One region of the Ciceribacter thiooxidans genome, then DNA from elsewhere that is predicted to be linked to it. Evidence: predicted binding sites of a transcription regulator. Region 1 holds the regulator's gene; each other region holds the start of a gene.
What was found. The regulator PhoB, encoded in region 1, activates phosphate uptake and scavenging genes when phosphate is short. The targets are predictions, from matches to a motif close to TGTCATNNANCTGTCAT.
Positions count from the first base shown of each region.

Region 2: ugpB (sn-glycerol-3-phosphate ABC transporter substrate-binding protein UgpB) is a predicted target of PhoB. The motif match lies at 2,067-2,083, and genes of this name have one in related genera.
Region 3: H4I97_RS13620 (PhnD/SsuA/transferrin family substrate-binding protein) is a predicted target of PhoB. The motif match lies at 2,358-2,374, and genes of this name have one in related genera.

Region 1 is NZ_CP059896.1:3,047,924-3,052,182, reverse strand. It holds gene pstB (phosphate ABC transporter ATP-binding protein PstB) at 1-680, shown strand, start outside; gene phoU (phosphate signaling complex protein PhoU) at 727-1,440, shown strand; gene phoB (phosphate regulon transcriptional regulator PhoB) at 1,466-2,149, shown strand; gene H4I97_RS15025 (GcrA family cell cycle regulator) at 2,219-2,743, opposite strand; gene H4I97_RS15020 (aspartate aminotransferase family protein) at 3,166-4,259, shown strand, end outside.
Region 2 is NZ_CP059896.1:3,226,203-3,230,461, reverse strand. It holds gene dnaN (DNA polymerase III subunit beta) at 1-494, opposite strand, end outside; gene rsmI (16S rRNA (cytidine(1402)-2'-O)-methyltransferase) at 726-1,628, shown strand; gene H4I97_RS15935 (YraN family protein) at 1,625-2,008, shown strand; gene ugpB (sn-glycerol-3-phosphate ABC transporter substrate-binding protein UgpB) at 2,228-3,547, shown strand; gene ugpA (sn-glycerol-3-phosphate ABC transporter permease UgpA) at 3,647-4,259, shown strand, end outside.
Region 3 is NZ_CP059896.1:2,782,415-2,786,673, forward strand. It holds gene H4I97_RS24920 (ATP-binding protein) at 1-120, opposite strand, end outside; gene H4I97_RS13615 (histidine kinase dimerization/phospho-acceptor domain-containing protein) at 123-1,310, opposite strand; gene H4I97_RS13620 (PhnD/SsuA/transferrin family substrate-binding protein) at 1,307-2,155, opposite strand; gene H4I97_RS13625 (cation diffusion facilitator family transporter) at 2,787-3,725, opposite strand; gene H4I97_RS13630 (hypothetical protein) at 3,715-3,942, opposite strand.

The sequences.
Region 1 (4,259 bases):
TACCGCCGCGTTCGGTCACCGCCTTCATCGGACCTTCCGGCTGCGGCAAGTCGACCTTCCTGCGCTGCCTGAACCGCATGAACGACACGATCGCCAACTGCCGCGTCGAAGGACACATCTCCATCGACGGGGAGAACATCTACGATCCCAAGGTGGATCCGGTTCAACTGCGCGCCAAGGTCGGCATGGTGTTTCAGAAGCCGAATCCGTTCCCGAAATCGATCTATGAGAACGTCGCCTACGGCCCGCGCATTCATGGGCTCGCTCGCAAGAAGTCGGACATGGACGACATCGTCGCGTCGGCATTGCAGAAAGCCGGCCTCTGGAATGAAGTGAAGGATCGCCTCGATGCGCCCGGCACCGGGCTTTCGGGTGGCCAGCAGCAACGTCTCTGTATCGCCCGCGCCGTCGCCGTCAGCCCCGAGGTCATCCTGATGGACGAACCTTGTTCGGCACTCGATCCGATCGCGACCGCCAAGGTCGAGGAACTGATCCACGAGCTTCGCGCGAACTACACGATCGTCATCGTGACCCACTCCATGCAGCAGGCGGCGCGTGTGTCGCAGCGCACGGCGATGTTCCATCTCGGTGAGCTCGTCGAAGAAAACGATACCGACAAGATGTTCACCAATCCCGACGATCAGCGCACGCAGGACTACATCATGGGCCGCTTCGGCTGATGCCCTGTCATCGGTCGCGCTGACGCATTCATTCGAGGATCACGACATGTCATCGACACACATCTACTCCGCCTTCGACGAAGAACTGAAATACCTGATGCGCCGCATTTCCGAGATGGGCGGACTTGCCGAACAGATGGTGAGCGACAGCGTCCGGGCATTGGTCCAGGGCGACTCCGCGCTTGCGCACAAGGTCATCTCCGACGACGTCATCATGGACGCAGCAGAGCGCGAAATCGGCGACAAGGCTGTCATTACCATCGCCCGTCGTCAGCCCGTCGCCAGTGACCTTCGCGAGATCATCGGAGCGCTCAAGATCGCCAGCGACCTCGAACGGGTCGGCGATCTCGGCAAGAACAACGCCAAGCGCGCCATGGCGGTCCAGAGCGCCGGTATTCCACGCAAGCTGGCTCGCGGGATCGAACATCTCTCCGAGCTCGCGCTCGTTCAGCTGAAGGAAGTTCTCGACGTCTACTCGACCCGATCGGCGGAAAAGGCGAAATCGGTTCGTGACCGCGACGATGAGATCGATGCCGTCTACACGTCCCTGTTCAGGGAGCTGTTGACCTACATGATGGAAGATCCCCGCAACATCACCAGCTGCACGCATCTCCTCTTCTGTGCCAAGAACCTGGAGCGGATCGGCGATCATGCCACCAATATCGCCGAAACCATCTACTACATGACGACCGGGGCCCAGCCGGAAGGCGAGCGACCGAAGGAAGACCTGACGACGGATGTCGGCGTGGTCACCGAGTGATGCCGCTGCGGAGGATGAGCAAGCGATGCAGCCAAGAATAGTGGTGGTCGAAGACGAAGAGGCGCTGAGCGTACTCCTTCGTTACAATCTGGAAGCCGAAGGCTACGAGGTGGAGACGATTCCGCGCGGCGACGAGGCGGAACTGCGTCTCCAGGAAAGGGTTCCCGATCTCCTGCTGCTGGACTGGATGCTGCCGGGCGTCTCCGGGATTGAACTCTGCCGCAGGCTGCGGATGCGGCCGGAAACCGAACGCCTGCCGGTCATCATGCTGACGGCGCGCGGCGAGGAGAGCGAGCGGGTGCGCGGTCTCGCCACGGGGGCTGATGACTACGTCGTCAAGCCGTTTTCCACGCCGGAACTGATGGCGCGCGTCAAGGCGATGCTGCGGCGCGCGCGTCCCGAGGTGCTCTCGAGTGTCCTTCGCTGCGGCGACATCGAGCTTGACCGGGAGACGCACCGCGTTCATCGCAAGAGCCGCGAGGTTCGCCTCGGCCCGACCGAATTCCGGTTGCTGGAGTTCCTGATGTCGTCGCCCGGCCGCGTCTTCTCCCGATCGCAGCTTCTGGACGGCGTATGGGGGCACGACATCTATGTCGACGAACGCACCGTCGATGTCCATGTCGGACGCCTGCGCAAGGCGCTCAACTTTTCCAACATGCAGGACGTCATCCGCACCGTGCGCGGGGCAGGCTACTCGATGGAGGCCTGAGGTCCTGTCGTCTCATGTATAAAAAAACGGGCCCGCGGGGCCCGTTTTCTCTGCTGTGTCGGCGAAAGCTTACCGTTCCGCCTTGCGACGCTCGGAAACCGGCTGGTAGGCGAGCTTCGCGTGATAGCTGCAATAGGGTGAGGAATCGAGAGACTCGCAGCCGCAGAAGTGGAACTCGTCGCTCATCGGATCGCCGATCGGCCACTTGCAGGTACGCTCCGTGAGTTCCGTCAGGCCGAGGCGGCGGGAAATCGGAATCACGACGTTGGAGGAGGTTACGGCGCGGACCTCTTGGATGAGACCGATCTGGCCCTCTTCCTTCAGTATGGCGCCGCCTGCCGGCCGGGCGTTTGCACGGGTGGGAACGCGTGCAGCAAAGCCCGACGGACGAGGGGTCGGTGCCGGGCGTTTCGGCGTACGCGCCGGTGCCGTGCCGCCGCCGGACTTTGCGCGTCCCGGCAGGTTCAGACGGTGGACCTTGCCGATCACGGCATTCCTGCTGACTCCGCCGAGTTGCGCGGCGATCTGGCTTGCGCTCAGGCCTTCAGCCCAAAGCCTTTTCAGTTTTTCGACGCGCTCATCTGTCCAATTCATGCCATTATCTCCGCCGTCGCGATTTTGATGGCAGAATCCGTCACCGTTGCTTCGAACGAATCCGAAACAAAACTTCCTCGATACTTTCGGTGACTATTTCTGCCGCATGCAATCTTTTAATGTAAATTTAACCTAGTGTGGCGCTGACTCCGTGACAAGAGTCGGACGAATCAACGGGAATCGATTTTCAAGTTTTCCCCAACTTGCTGGTTGGCGTTGGCGCAAAAAATCAAAGCTGTGAAAGTCGTCCCGGCGTGACAAAAAACCTTTGCCTGTCGCAGTTTTGTTGACAGCGCAACGGGAAATGCCGATAGTGCCAGCCGCCGCCGAAAGGCGGCATTTTTGATTTTTTCGGGGATTTTTCTCCGGGAAATCGGATGATCGTTCTTGACATCTATCGGTTGCGAAGGAGCTGTTCCGCCATGGCTGAAGCCACGCCGCTTTACGAAACCTACCTGCGCGCGCCTTTGCGTTTCGAGCGCGGCGAAGGGGTTTGGCTGATTGCGGAGAATGGTGAGCGATATCTCGATTTCGCGGCCGGTGTTGCAGTGAATGCGCTCGGTCATGCGCATCCGCATCTCGTCGAGGCCCTGAAGGCGCAGGCCGGAAAGGTCTGGCACCTGTCGAACCTCTATGAGGTGCCGGGCCAGGAGACTCTGGGTGAACGGCTGACGAACGCGACCTTCGCCGACAAGGTGTTCTTCACCAATTCGGGCGCCGAGGCGCTGGAATGCGCGATCAAGACCGCGCGCCGCTATCATTTCTCGAAGGGGCACCCGGAGAAGTTCCACATCATTACCTTCGAGGGTGCCTTCCATGGCCGCACGCTGGCGACGATCGCTGCGGGAGGGCAGGCGAAGTACCTTGAAGGTTTCGGACCCAAGGCACCGGGCTTCGACCAGGTGCCGTTCGGCGATATCGAGGCGGTGAAGGCGGCGATCACCGATAATACGGCTGCAATCCTCATCGAGCCGGTGCAGGGTGAAGGCGGCATTCGTACGGCGTCCAATGAGTTCCTGCGGGCGCTTCGCCAGATCTGCGACGAAAAGGGGCTTCTCCTGATCCTCGACGAAGTCCAGTCGGGCGTCGGGCGCACAGGCAAGCTCTTCGCCCATGAATGGGCCGGCATCACGCCCGATATCATGGCCGTCGCCAAGGGTATCGGTGGCGGCTTTCCTCTGGGTGCCTGTCTTGCCACGGCGGAGGCTGCGTCCGGCATGAAAGCCGGAACGCACGGCTCGACCTACGGCGGCAATCCGTTGGCGATGGCCGTCGGCAACGCCGTGCTCGACGTTGTTCTTGCAGATGGTTTTCTGGAGCACGTGCGAGATGTGGCGCTGGTCTTCCGGCAGGGGCTCGCAGCGCTTCACGACCGCTTCCCCGACGTCATCGAGGATATCCGTGGCGAGGGCCTGATGCTCGGCATCAAGGCGAAGGTACCGAACGCAGAACTGCTGCAGGCCATGCGGGACGAGCACATTCTCAGCGTTCCGGCTGGCGACAATGTCATTCGCCT
Region 2 (4,259 bases), 180 kb from region 1:
TCGATCGTGTGCAGGAAGATGCCGTTCAGGTAGTATCGAGTCTCCTCCGTCGAGATCGCAAATTGGGTGCGATCAATCAACATCTTGAGATCGGAGGCCTTCAGCTTGAAGGCATGGGTGAAGGTGCCGGCGGTGAGATCGGGGAAATCGGACTCCGGCAGGCACTGCAGCGAAAACTTGGAACGGCCGGAGGCGACCGTCATCGAGACGCCGTCCGGCGTCGTTGCCAGCAGGACTTCGGCGCCGTCCGGCAGCTTGCGGACGATCTCGTAAAGAAGGTGGGCTGGTACGGTCGTTGCGCCGGCCTGCTCGACCATGGCGGGCGTCGCCTCGGTGATCTCGAGGTCCAGGTCGGTCGCTTTCATGTCGAGGCTGGCGCCTTCCGCACGCAGCAACACGTTCGACAGGATCGGGATCGTGTTGCGACGTTCGACCACGCGGTGAACATGGTTCAGCGATTTGAGAAGGTTGGACCGTTCAAGAGTGATACGCATGGACTTTACCGCTTTCGACCTGTCGCCATCCGGGGAGCTGGGATGGCCGCAATATGACGCCGCGCTGTTCGTCGGCGGGAGAATGTGGACGCGCAAAATGGCAGCAAAAGGCGGTCGATTGCAAGAGCCATCACGCGCGGGCAGAGCGAATGGGCATTGTATCTTGTTCAAAGGTCGATGCTGAACCATAAAGGCCCTGTCATCCCTGAAAGGACGCCCATCGTGACAGACATCCGGAAGGACGCCGCGGCTTCCCCGAAGACCTATCGCCTCTATGATGCCGTGATCTCCGCCCGGCCGCTCGAGCCTGCGCTCTATCTCGTCGCGACGCCGATCGGCAACCTCGGCGACATTACGCTGCGGGCGCTTGAGGTGCTTGCCGGGGCTGACGTGCTCGCCTGCGAGGATACGCGCGTGACCCGCGTTCTGCTGGATCGCTACGGTATCCACAACCGGCCGACCGCCTACCATGAACACAATGCAGAGGTGGCGGGCCCGAAATTGCTCGCCGCCTTGGCGGAAGGAAAATCCGTGGCGCTGGTCTCCGATGCCGGCACGCCGCTGGTCTCCGATCCGGGCTATCGTCTGGGACGCATAGCGATCGATGCTGGCTGCCGCGTGGTGCCGATCCCCGGACCTTCGGCGCCGCTCGCGGCCCTCGTCGGCTCCGGCCTGCCGAACGACGCCTTCTTTTTCGCAGGGTTTCTGCCCACGAAGGACAAGGCGCGACGGGATCGGCTGGAGGAGGTGCGGGAGGTTCCCGGCACTCTTTTGTTCTTCGAGTCGCCACATCGCATCGGCGACACGCTGGCCGCCGCTGCGGATGTGCTCGGTGTCGGCAGGCAAGCTTGCGTGTGCCGCGAACTGACCAAGACCTTCGAGGAATTCCGGCGAGGTACCCTTGCCGAGCTCGCGGATCACTACGATGATCGCGCTGTGAAGGGCGAAATCGTGCTGGTGATCGGTCCGCCTGCTCCCCCCGAGGCGCCGGCCCAGGACGACGTCGACACGCTCCTGAAGCGCCTTGCTGCCGACCTCCCCGCCGGCAAGGTCGCAACCGAGGCGGCAAGGCAGACGGGTCTGCCCCGCAAAGATCTCTACCAGCGAATCCTCGAACTCAAGGACGAGGGATGAGCAACGGCCGGCCGCAGGAGAGAAAACCCGACGGCCGGCGCCTCAGGGCAGAACGACGCGGGCGTTTGTCCGAGTACGTTGCCGCGCTTTTTCTCCTTCTGAAAGGGTACCGCATTGTCGCCCTGCGCTACCGCACCCGCGCCGGAGAGATCGACATCATCGCACGTAGGGGCACGCTTGCCGTGTTCGTGGAGGTCAAGGCCCGGCGACTGGAACGTAGCGCGGTCGACGCCGTAAGCTTTCACACCCAGAAGCGCATTCACGCGGCGAGCGACGTCTGGCTCTCGCGGCAACCGGATTTTTCCAGCCTCTCCTGCCGCTATGACATCATTGCCGTTTTGCCTTGGCGGCTGCCGAGGCACTTTCAAAATGCGTTCTAGACACGCTACGCGGAAGTGACGGAACTGTCACAAAAGTGTTGTTGAACGGTCACTTCGCCGTCATCGAACCGTCACTTACCGTTCATCCCACCTCATTAGAGAAGCGAAAGCGAACCGAAACACTCCGATCGCCGAACGAACGTCGAAGCGAAAATTTCTGCCTTGACGGCCTATTCGATGTCTCTAAAGTCTCAACTCTTCTGAGGAGGAGAGGAACCCATGATAAAGAAAGTTGCTTTTGCCGCGCTGGCACTTAGCCTGTCGGCCTCTACATCCTTTGCCAAGACCCAGATCACCTGGTGGCACGCCATGAGCGGTGAACTCGGCAAGAAACTCGAAGAGATCGTTGCCAACTACAACAAATCGCAGGACGCGTATGAGGTCGTGCCGACCTACAAGGGCAACTACACCGAAACCATGACGGCGGCGATCGCCGCTTTCCGTGCCAAGCAACAGCCGGACATCGTCCAGGTGTTCGAAGTCGGCACGGGCACGATGATGGCCGCCAAGGGCGCCGTCTACCCCGTCTACAAGTTGATGGCGGATACCGGAACCGAATTCGATCCGAAGGGCTTTCTCTCGGCCGTCGTCGGCTATTACACGGACACGGACGGCAATATGCTTTCGATGCCGTTCAATTCATCGACACCGATTCTCTATTACAACAAGAACGTCTTCAAGAAGGCGGGGCTCGACCCTGAAACGCCGCCGAAGACTTGGCAGGATGTGGAAGCCTATTCCAAGAAGATCATGGAATCGGGCGCTGCCAAGTGCGGCTTTACGTCGGGCTGGATTTCCTGGGTACAGCTCGAGAACTTTTCCGCTTGGCACAATCAACCGATCGGCACGCTGGAGAACGGTTTCGGCGGTATCGATCCCAAGCTTACCGTCAACGGCCCGGTCCAGGTCAAGCACTGGTCGAATTTGAAGAAATGGCAGGACGAAGGCGTCTTCCAGTATGGCGGCCCTGTCGGCGGTGATGACGCTCCGCCGAAATTCTACGCGCAGGAATGCGCAATGTATATGAATTCGTCGGCCGCTCGCGCCGCCGTCATGAACAACGCAAAGGATTTTGAAGTCGGCTTCGGAATGCTGCCTTACTATTCTGACGTTGACGGTGCGCCGCAAAACTCCATCATCGGTGGGGCAACCCTCTGGGTCCTGCAGGGACACGACGACGCTGAATACAAGGGTGCGGCCGACTTCTTCCATTACCTGTCCTCGCCGGAGGTTCAGGCCAATTGGCACCAGTTCTCGGGTTATCTGCCAATCACTCAAGCCGCCTACGACCTCGGTCAGCAGCAGGGTTACTATGAGAAGAACCCGGGTTCCGACGTTGCGATCAAGCAGATGACATTGAATCCGCCGACGGAGAACTCAAAGGGCCTTCGCTTCGGCAACTACGTGCAGATTCGAACGATCATCGATGAGGAGTTCGAGGCGCTGTTGTCCGGCAAGAAGGACGCTCAAGGAGCGCTCGACGCAGTGGTGGAGCGCGGGAACAAGCTCATAAGCGACTTTGCGGCGGCCAACCAGTAAAGTTCCCGAAGCAAATCCGAGCTCGTCGGAGGGCCTGCCGGGTCGGTGACCCGGCAGGCCCTCCGTGGCCCCTGAAAGCCCCATCCGTCGGATGCCGCCATGCAGACCAAGCGCACGATATTCGGCAACAAGATACTGCCCTATGGGCTCCTGTTGCCCCAACTCGCCGTTACGTTGATCTTCTTCATCTGGCCGGCCGCCCAGGCCGTTCGCCAGTCGTTCCTGCGGGAGGATCCGTTTGGCCTCAGCACGGCCTTTGTCGGCCTTAAGAACTACGCGGCACTATTTGCCGATCCGAGCTACCTGAATTCGCTGCAGGTTACGCTGGTTTTTTCTGTCGGCGTCGCGATTTTCTCGATCGTCCTGGCGCTGATCCTCGCACTCGCTGCCGATAGCTGCATCCGCAGCCGCAACGTTTACACGACGCTACTTGTATGGCCCTACGCGGTTGCCCCTGCAGTCGCTGGCATCCTGTGGTGGTTCATGTTCAATCCGACCATCGGCATTGCGCCCTACATGTTGCGGGAGGTCGGCTACAATTGGAATCACAGGCTTTCCGGCCTGGACGCGATGATTCTCGTCATCATGGCCGCGAGCTGGAAGCAGATCTCCTACAACTTCCTTTTCTTCCTGGCGGGCCTGCAAGCCATTCCTCAGTCACTGCGGGAGGCGGCCGCCATTGATGGGGCCGGGCCGGCGAAGCGCTTCTTTA
Region 3 (4,259 bases), 270 kb from region 1:
ACCGACCCCGCCCCCCGGTGGCAACGGGCCAGAGGCCAGGAGGCGCCCGAGATCGGCCTCGCTCATGGCCGCGCCGGTGTTACTCACCGAAATCGATAGCTCGTCGCCCTCATTCGCCACGTTCAGGCCAACCTGACCATTCTCCCCGCCGCCGCTCCGGCATTCAAAAGCAGGTTCAGCGCCACCTGCCGCACCGGGGCCGCGGGTTGACGCGCCAGCAGTGCCGCCCCCGCGGCAATCCGCCAATCCAGGACCTGACCGCGACCGTAAGCCTCGGGTTCAAACAGCAGATGCAGGTCCTCGAAGTCTTCGGCGCGCAGCGGTTGCCCCGCACGGTCAAGCCGGTTCTGATCAAGGATCGCCCGCGTCACGTCGCGCAGATGACCCAAGCCGCGCTGCATCAATTCTGCCGATTGGCGCACCACATCGGGCCGGTCGGCATAGGTGTGGATGGTGTCGGCGGCATTCAGCAGGCCTCCCAGCGGATTGTTGATCTCATGCGCCAACGAGGAGGAAAGTCGCCCCAGGCTGACAAAGCGCTCCCGGTCGGCCAGCCGACGTTCGGCTTCCGCCCGTTCCTCCACGGCTGTGGTCATGCGGTTATAGGTCTCGATCAACCTCGCCAACCTTGGATCGCCATGGGGGATCTCGGCCTCGGGAATGGGCCGTGGGGCACCGTCCGACGCATCCATCGCCTGCACCAATGCTCCAACGGGACGCAGGATACGCGCCACGGCGAACCAGCCGCCAAAGGCCAAAACCGCCGTCGCCAGGGCGTTGCCGAACAGAAGCCACAGGGTCACGTCACGCCGCTCGGCCAGCAGGTCGGTCACGTCCAGTTCCGTGACGATCCCGCCAACGGTACGGCCCTGATATTGCAGGGGTGCAGCCACCCGCAGGACGGGATTACCGGTCATCCGCACAGCTTCCGGAGCGACCGCCCCGCTCTCGAAATCCCGTGCATCCCCGCCCACCGGTGCGCGGCGCGGATCGGTTGCGGCGAGCACGCGAGCACGCTCATCCGTCACCACGGTCAGCAAAAGACGCTGCCCTTCGCTTCCCGGTCGCGCCCGGTCGAGGATGTCGTAAACCTCCCAGACATCCTGCCGCAGGACCGATGGGCCAAGGGCGACTGAAAGGCCCTCCATATGCAGCCGTGCCGTCTCGGACAGCCGGGCGTCCTGCACACGGCCCAGGGCGGAAAGCACGCCTTGGCTGGCCACCAGCCCCAGCAGAATCATCAGCGCGGCTGTAATCAAGGGCACGCGCAATGTGACGGGAAGGTTCCCAAAGCGGGACAGAGGCTTCATCCGCCCTCCATAATCGCCATGCGCGCGGCGATGCCGTCGAATAGCGGTGGCTCGGCGGCCGTGACACCGTCGAGATACAAGAGCTGCAACACCGTTTGGCCCTGATCGGTCTGATCAAGGCTCTTGAGCGCCGCCGCACAGGCCACAGTCCCAGCCTCGGCCATGCGGTCACTGCGTGCGACAAAGGGAGGAAAGCCGAGCTTTTCCGACCGCTCGACGACCCTGGTCCGGGCCGTCAGATCAGGCTCGACGCTGTTCAAGACCTCCCAGACATAGCCGTCGACGCTGCCTGACCGTGTCAGTCCGCCCGCGACCGCACGGACAACATTGCGGTGACCATAGGTAAAAATCGCCCGGGAAAAGAACTTGTCTGCCACCTCACCCATACGGACAAGATCTGATGCCGTGACCAGAAAGCCCGAATTGCTGTCGGGGTCCGAAAAGGCATGCGTGCCACCACGCAAGTCGGCTAAGCCCGTTGCGGGGTCGTCTTCAGCCACGATCAGATAGGACTGGTAGAGCGGCTCGCCCCGCCAGACGGGCACCCCAAGAAGCGACAGTTCCGCCCGGTGTTGCAGGAAGGGATAACCGCAAGTCCAGGCCGCATCGACCGACCCATCCAGAAGCGCGCCCGTGATCTCCTGATAGGTGCGCCTTTGAACAAGCTCGATCTCCTGTCCCATCGCAGCCGCAAGCGCCCCACGCAGGGCGGAGATCACGGCGGCATCATTGTCCAGAAAGACCGGGGTCAGCGCAAAGCGGAACGGCTCGGCCGTCTGTGCCCGCACCAGGGGTGCCGCACAGACGGCAGCCCCCATCATGATCGCGCTCCGCCGCGTGAGCATGTCATCCTCCCTCAAACCGCAAGAGGACAGGTTCTCCTCGGTTTCCGCCCATCAACGCAGATTGCCCCTTGCCAGTCAGCGCGTCAAATCGCAAATCGTCGATGCTCGAACGAAGGCCTCCTTGCGACAGACCCGGGACCTGATCCCTCTGGTTCCAAGGACCGGTATCGGTCCTTGTCGGTCATCTAACGCCTGCGTAGCGACGTTAGCTTTATGACGCGCTCTGGAGGAGGCCGTGCCCAAAGCGATGCCTGGTTCCGGCAAGCGCGACGGCGTCCTGCATGACCTACAAGTGGGCGCGAAGTAGCAGAGCGCTTTGTCGCCACCAGACGGCCAGTTCGAAGTCAGACAGCGGAAATAATTGCCGCTTTATCCGCCCGTTGACTGATGCCCAAAGCCAGGGCACATAGATGGCATCCACGGTCGCCCGGCGGGACAACATAGGGAACTCAAAGGCGATTTTGATAAGTCTTTGAAGTCATGTGAAAATCCAGGCCTCCCCAGCCAATTGTCACTAAAGCCCCTAATTCCCTGATTTTCCAGTCCTGCCGACCCATTCTGGCGAAAGGCCGACGGAAGGCGGTCGCCACACCTGTTGCCTGCCGCTCGCAATGCCGCATTCCGGCCACCGTCACTGCGTTTGCTCCTTCCGGTTCGCGCCATGTCCATAGAGGCCAGCGCCCCGATGGGCCTGATCCTCCCGCTCAAACTCGAGCGTCGAGTGAGCGATGCCGAACTCCTCCTCGAGCACCTGCTTGATGGCGCGCTTGATATCGTGGAGACGGCCCCAGGCTTCCTGCTCGACCACGACATGCGTATCGAGCGCGGCAGCATGTTCCTGCATCTGCCAGAGATGAGCGTGGTGGATGTCGACCACTCCGTCGACCGCGCGTATCGCGTTCACCACAGCGTTGTTGTCGATGTCGGGAGGACTGCCCAGCATGAGCGTTCGAATGGGGCCGCCGATCTCCGTGAAGGCCATGTAGAGAACATAGAGGGCAATGCCGATCGTCGTGGCGGGATCGACCCACCGCATGTCGTAAAGGATAATCACCGCGCCCGCGACGATGACCGCGACCGAGGCCAGCGCATCCGACAGGTTGTGCAGGAAAAGCGCTCGGATATTCACGCTCCCCTTCTGCATCGACCAGGTGAGCAGCGCAGTCAGCGTGTCCACCGCCAGCGCCACACCACCAAGAATGACGACCGTCCAGCCGCCTACCTCGGGCGGACTGATCATCCGCATGCCGCCTTCGTAGATGAGATAGAGGCCGACGAGGATCAACGTGGTATAGTTTATCAGCGCGGCGACAATCTCGATCCGACCGTAACCGAAGGTCATCGTCTCGTCCGCCGGTCGCCGCGCGATCTTGCGTGCCGCGAAGGCGATGACCAGCGAGGCCATGTCGGACAGGTTATGAAGCGCATCCGCGATGAGGGCCAGACTGCCGGACAGCAGGCCGCCGACAATCTGTGCGACGGTCAGCAGGCCGTTCGCCCAGATCGCGATGGAAACCCGGCGGTCCCCGGACTTGGGATCAATATGGGTATGCCCGTGATCATTCGGCATGTGCGATGTCCTCGTGAACGGCGCACGTCGCGGAGAGCGACGGCAATGCGACGGGCGAGCCGGTCCCGATCATCAGCCGGTTCCCGGAAAGATCAACTGCGACGGCGACATAAGTTCTCCACATGAAGCTGCCACTGCTGTCCGGCAGCGAAATATGTTCGATCAGCAACTCCGTACCGATGTCAACGACGCCAACCGCCGCAAACGGTGCGGCCACAACGGGCAGCCGACAGATAACCCACAGTTGTTTCTTTCAACAGCCGATCTCAGGGCGTCTCTGTGCCCATCGGCCGCCGAGAGAGCCCGCCGCCCACCGGCCCATCAACGGCACGACATCGCAGTTCCCGGCCAATGCTCGCCGGAAACTCTTACAGGCATCCCGGAGCCCGTTACGACATCGTCGGCGACCTGACGCCGGCAGTGCCGCGGCGCGTTCAGAAGCCAACGCTCCGATCGTTTTTCCTTGCCAAAAGGAGGAGGACCCCTTTCGTTACGATAAAACAGTCCTACGTCAGACGATATCGGGCCTGCGAC